One region of the Pseudomonas syringae pv. tagetis genome, then DNA from elsewhere that is predicted to be linked to it. Evidence: predicted binding sites of a transcription regulator. Region 1 holds the regulator's gene; the other holds the start of a gene.
What was found. The regulator sigma-54, encoded in region 1, starts transcription at its own class of promoters, with help from an activator protein. The targets are predictions, from matches to a motif close to ANTGGCATNNANNTTGCTNT.
Positions count from the first base shown of each region.

Region 2: the regulator sigma-54 is predicted to act here: its motif matches at 1,407-1,426, upstream of MME58_RS17800 (flagellar basal body rod protein FlgF).

Region 1 covers NZ_CP092923.1:4,761,833-4,765,460, forward strand. The annotation lists gene lptC (LPS export ABC transporter periplasmic protein LptC) at 1-456, shown strand, start outside; gene lptA (lipopolysaccharide transport periplasmic protein LptA) at 443-991, shown strand; gene lptB (LPS export ABC transporter ATP-binding protein) at 992-1,717, shown strand; gene MME58_RS21185 (RNA polymerase factor sigma-54) at 1,900-3,393, shown strand; gene hpf (ribosome hibernation-promoting factor, HPF/YfiA family) at 3,469-3,628, shown strand, end outside.
Region 2 covers NZ_CP092923.1:4,017,945-4,020,812, reverse strand. The annotation lists gene MME58_RS17810 (flagellar hook protein FlgE) at 1-1,003, shown strand, start outside; gene MME58_RS17805 (hypothetical protein) at 1,004-1,195, opposite strand; gene MME58_RS17800 (flagellar basal body rod protein FlgF) at 1,479-2,219, shown strand; gene flgG (flagellar basal-body rod protein FlgG) at 2,266-2,868, shown strand, end outside.

The sequences.
Region 1 (3,628 bases):
GTCGATGACACGGTCATCGACTACTATGCGATCAATGCCCATAGTGTTCAGTATTTGCCGGACGGCACGCTTCAATACGACATGACCTCCGACAAGGTCGAGCACGTAAAGGCCACTGACGTGACCCTGCTGACTACGCCGGATCTGCATATGTATCGCGGCGGCGAGTTTCCCTGGCACGTGCAGAGCAAGAAAGGCGAGGTTTCGTCCGGTGGCGACCAGGTCGAGCTTATCGACTCCGTACGCGTCGAACGTACCGATGAAAAACAACGTACGACTATTATCACCACCAGTCGTATGACCGTATTCCCTCAGAAGCAATATGCGCAGACCGAGCAAGACGTTAGAATCGACGGCGCAGGCGGTGTGACTACGGCCAAGGGAATGAAAGCGTATTTGAAAGACAGCAGGATGGACCTGCTGTCCAACGTAAGAGGACAGTATGAGGCTCGTTAAAACTCTTCCTTTATTGCTCGGCCTGGGCGCAGCACTGGGAAGCGCGAGCGCCTGGTCCCTGCCAACCGACCGCGATCAGCCGATCCACATCCAGTCTGACGATGCTCAGCTCGATGACAAGAAAGGCGTAGCGACCTACAAGGGCAACGTGATCATCACCCAGGGCTCGATGAAAATCACTGGTAACACCGTGACGATCACGCGTAATGCCCAAGGCGAAGTGGACGTGTTCACGTCTGTCGGCAATCTGGCTTATTACGAGCAGAAGCCTGCAGTTGATAAACCGATCGTGCAGGCTTACGCCGTCACCATCCAGTATTACGCCGGGCAGGACCGCATCGTCCTGATCGACAAGGCCAAGGTCATCAATGATGGCAACACGTCCGAAGGCGAGAAAATCGTCTACGACACGGTCAGACAGGTCGTCAGTGCCGGTCGCGCCAATGGCGGTGCCAAGGTGACTACACCACGTCCACGCATCGATATGGTCATCCAGCCGAAAAAGAAAACCGATCAACCTCAGAAGGCCCAGTAAATGGCAACGCTCAAAGCCCAGCATCTGGCTAAAAGCTACAAAAGCCGACAGGTCGTGCGCGATGTGAGCATTTCCATCGACAGCGGCCAGATCGTCGGTTTGCTGGGCCCCAACGGTGCCGGCAAGACCACCTGCTTCTACATGATCGTGGGACTGGTCCAGGCTGATCAGGGGCGCGTGCTGATTGACGACCTGGACGTCAGCCATCAACCCATGCACGGCCGCGCCCGCGCCGGCATCGGCTATCTACCGCAGGAAGCGTCGATTTTCCGCAAGCTGTCGGTGTCCGATAACATCATGGCGATACTCGAGACCCGCAAGGAACTCGATGCCGGGGCACGTCGCAAGGAGTTGGAAAGCCTCCTGCAGGAATTTCACATCACCCACATCCGCGACAATCTGGGCATGAGCCTGTCGGGCGGCGAGCGTCGCCGCGTGGAAATCGCTCGGGCGCTGGCTACCGCACCGAAATTCATCCTTCTGGATGAACCGTTCGCAGGCGTTGATCCTATTTCCGTGGGCGATATCAAGCAGATCATTCATCACCTCAAGGCCAAGGGTATCGGCGTACTGATCACCGACCACAACGTCCGTGAAACGCTGGATATCTGCGAAACTGCCTACATCGTCAACGATGGGCAACTGATCGCAGAAGGCGACTCCGAGACCATTCTGGCGAACCAACTGGTGAAAGAGGTCTACCTCGGCCACGAATTCCGCCTTTAATCGACTGCCCTTTACGCTTAGCAGCCGATTGATGCCTACGCAGTGTATTGACAATATTTTATTTGTCATACCACTCTAGGCAAAGGCACAGGTTTCAGGCATATAATTTGCTTAAGTTGGCGCCACGGCGCCTGTAGTAGATGGCGCATGCGCGCCGGCGAATAAGGTGTTTAGCCCCTGCCATGAAACCATCGCTAGTCTTGAGAATGGGCCAGCAGCTGACGATGACACCGCAGCTGCAACAGGCAATCCGCTTACTTCAGCTTTCCACTCTGGACCTCCAGCAGGAGATCCAGGAAGCGCTGGAGTCAAATCCCATGCTGGAACGGCAGGAAGAAGGCGACGACTTCGATAACTCCGACCCGCTTGCCGACAACATCGAACAAAAGCCCAACCCTGACGTTCAGGAACCGACCTATCAGGAATCCGCGCCGACTGTGGATAACCTTGAAGATGGCGAATGGAACGAGCGTATCCCCAATGAACTGCCTGTCGATACGGCATGGGAAGACATTTACCAGACCAGCGCCAGCAGCCTGCCAAGCAACGATGATGACGAGTGGGACTTCACCACACGCACCTCTGCAGGCGAAAGCCTGCAAAGCCACCTGCTGTGGCAATTGAACGTCGCGCCAATGTCCGACAAGGACCGTCTTGTGGCGGTCACGCTGATCGATTGCATCAACAATCAGGGCTATCTGGACGAAACGCTCGATGAGATTCTCGAGTCTTTCGATCCCGAGCTGGACATCGAACTCGACGAGATCGAAGCCGTACTGCACCGTATCCAGCAGTTTGAACCGGCAGGCGTCGGCGCGCGAAACCTGAGCGAATGCCTGCTGCTGCAATTGCGTCAGTTGCCGGCGAAAACGCCGTGGCTGGCAGAAGCACAACGCCTGGTCACCGACTATATCGATCTGCTGGGAAGCCGCGACTACGGTCAGTTGATGCGGCGCATGAAGCTCAAGGAAGACGAGCTGCGCCAGGTCATCGAACTGGTCCAGAGCCTCAACCCGCGCCCTGGCTCACAGATCGAATCCACAGAAGCCGAATATGTCATTCCCGACGTGATCGTGCGCAAGGACAACGAGCGCTGGCTGGTCGAACTCAATCAGGAGTCAGTACCGCGCCTGCGCGTCAACCCGCAATACGCCGGCTTTGTGCGCCGCGCCGATACCAGCGCAGACAACACCTTCATGCGCAATCAGTTGCAAGAGGCGCGCTGGTTCATCAAGAGCCTGCAAAGCCGCAACGAGACGCTGATGAAGGTCGCCACACAGATCGTCGAACACCAGCGCGGTTTTCTCGAATACGGTGACGAGGCCATGAAGCCGCTCGTCCTGCACGATATTGCCGAGGCAGTGGGAATGCATGAGTCGACCATCTCGCGCGTGACCACTCAGAAATTCATGCACACTCCACGTGGCATTTACGAGCTGAAATACTTCTTCTCAAGCCATGTAAGCACTTCCGAGGGCGGCGAATGCTCGTCAACGGCAATTCGCGCAATCATCAAAAAACTGGTTGCGGCGGAAAATCAGAAAAAGCCGTTGAGTGATAGCAAGATCGCTGGTTTACTGGAGGCACAAGGCATTCAAGTAGCCCGTCGCACAGTCGCCAAGTACCGCGAGTCACTCGGTATAGCGCCTTCCAGTGAGCGTAAGCGGCTGATGTGATGCAGGCCGAGCCACAGCGTCCCAGAGACAGGCGCCATGCCTGTCTCCTTATGCACTGGCAAAGGAGAAAGCTGTATGCAAGTCAACATCAGTGGACACCAACTGGAAGTGACCAAACCCCTTCGCGAATACGTTGAGCTCAAGCTCAAGAAGCTCGAGGGGCATTTTGACAAGATTACCAACGTGCAGGTCACGATGACGGTCGAGAAGCTCAAGCAGAAGATCGAAGCCACGT
Region 2 (2,868 bases), 740 kb from region 1:
CGGTTCCCTGTCGTACAGCGGCAATGATCAGCATCTGCGCAAGCTTTCGGACACCGAGTTTGCCTTGCAGGGTTGGGTGCCTGCCGCGCAGATCAATGGCGCCTGGGCGGCAAATGGCTCCCTGAACGGCGGGGCTGTTTCGTTGCCGTTGAGCGACGCCGGGGCCAGTCTGCTCGATCCGGGCGATACGGTCATGCATCGGCCGGTTCCGCACTTCAACCCCGCAGATCTGAACACCTATAGCAGGATGTTCGGTAACCAGATCTTTGACAGTCAGGGCAACACCCATGAGCTGAAACAATATTTCGTGAAGGACGGCACCAACAGCTGGCGCCTGCACGTACTGATCGACGATCGAAACCCGCAGAACTCCGGGTCCACCACGCCGCTGACGGCAAACATCGTCTTCGATTCCCATGGCGCCGTCGCGTCGTTGACCGGCAGTCCGGGCCTGAGCAGCAATGGCGATCAGCTGAAGCTCACGGGCTGGTCGCCTGTGATGGCGGTTGATCCTGGCACCGGTCGCGAGCGCTGGATATCCAATGGGGCGGCTGGCAGCGCTGACGGCATCACCATTGACTTCACCCATCTGCTTCAGCACAACGCTGCCAGTTCGCGCTCCGCCGCATATGTGGATGGCCATTCGGCAGGGGAATTGAAAAGCCTCGACGTTGGCCGGGACGGCATTCTGCGTGCGGGGTTTACCAATGGCATGACTAAAGATATCGGTCAGGTGATGCTCGCCAGTTTCGCCAATCCGCATGGCTTGCAGCCGCGTAGCGATACACGCTGGACCGCCACTGCCGATTCCGGAGTGGCTGAATATGATGTGCCGGGCGTCGGTACGCTGGGCAGCATCGTCAGTGGCGCGCTGGAAGGTTCGAACGTCGTGCTGGCCGATGAGCTGATTGCGCTGATCCAGGCCCAGACGGCCTATCAAGCCAACTCCAAGGCGATATCCACCGAAGTGACGCTGATGCAGACGCTGATCCAGTCGACCTGATCAGATCGAGCAGTCGGCTTTGATGAAGTGGCCTTTCAAGCGTTTCCAGCCTGGGCCCGGGCTGGCCTGGGCGCAGACGATCCGGCTGTCGCCCTGCCATTTGTAATAGTGGGCGGGAGCGGCCTGAGAGAGCAGGGCAAAGGTCATCAGGCTCGCGCTCGCGATACCGATGATGCACGCACGAAAAGGCATGACGGTTCCCGGTCACGGTTGCGGTGTCGGCAAGATTATCACTGTCGATCCGGTTCTCGGCGCAGTTCGATGAAGTTTTTTTGGCGGTGTTTCCTGTCTGGCAAGCGGCAGGCGGCAGTCCACCGCCGCTATTGGTTGGCGCTCGTTCCTCAAGCCATCGGCGATCGCCAGTTTTTACTGGTTAATCAAGCATTTGTATCGAGCCTGACAAGTTGGTTCAAAAATTGCTTTATCCCTTTCAGAACAGCTACAGGCGGCAAGCGTCTGTCGGAGGAGGAAGACTGTGGACAAGTTGCTTTACGTCGCAATGAGCGGTGCATCCGAAAACGCGATTGCGCAGAAGGCTCACGCCAACAACCTGGCAAACGTCTCGACCAACGGTTTCATGCGTGACCTTGAACAGGCCCGCTCGATGCCGGTGTTTGGCGAGGTCATGCCGTCGCGTGCCTACGCGATGAGTGAGCGTCCGGGCACCGACTTTTCCGCGGGTGCCATGGTCGAGACCGGTCGTGAACTGGACATTGCCGTCAAGGGCGACGGCTGGATTGCGGTGCAGACCCCCGACGGTGGTGAAGCCTACACCCGCAGTTCCGGCATGAACATCGACGCTCTGGGCGTGCTGCGTGACGGCAGTGGTTTGCCGGTAATGGGCAACGGCGGTCCGATTGCCGTGCCGCCTCAGCAGCAGATCGAGATCGGTGCCGACGGCACCATCAGCATTCGTTCGCTGGGCGAGAGTCCTCAGGTGATGGCGCAGGTCGACCGGATCAAGCTGGTCAAGCCTGACCTGAAGACCATGGAGAAGGGCCCTGATGGCCTGATCCACACCAAGACCGGCCGGCCTGCCGATGCAGATGCCACCGTTCAGGTCGAGTCCGGCTTTCTGCAGGCGAGCAACGTCAATGCGGTCGAGGAAATGACCTCGGTACTGGCCTTGTCCCGTCAATTCGAATTGCACGTCAAGATGATGAAGACCGCCGAAGAAGACGACCAGTCGATGGCGCGCGTCTTGCAACTTGGCTAATCAATGACAGCTTGCGCCGACAAACCGGCGCTTGAGGAGAACACACATGCTTCCTGCACTATACGTCGCCAAAACCGGCCTTGCCGCTCAGGACACCAACCTGACCACCATCTCCAACAACCTGGCGAACGTTTCGACCACAGGTTTCAAGAGTGACCGCGCCGAGTTCCAGGACTTGCTCTACCAGATCAAACGCCAACCGGGTGCTCAGTCCACTCAGGACAGCGAGCTGCCATCCGGCCTGCAACTGGGTACCGGTGTGCGCATTGTCGGTACGCAGAAGAACTTCACTGCCGGTAGCCTGCAGACCACCAACAACCCGCTGGACCTGGCGGTCAATGGTCGCGGTTTTTTCCAGGTGACCCAGCCGGACGGTACTGTGGCCTATAGCCGTGACGGTACATTCCACCTGGATGCCAACGGCCAGATCGTGACTGCCAACGGTTATGCCCTCGAGCCTGCGATTGTCGTTCCCCAGAACGCCCAGACCTTCACGGTCGGCCAGGACGGTACTGTTTCCGTCACGCTGGCAGGCGCGACCGCTACACCGCAGATCATCGGCAACATCCAGACCGCCGACTTCATCAACCCGGCCGGCCTGCAGGCAATCGGCGGCAACCTTTATCTGGAAACCGGTTCGAGCGGCGCG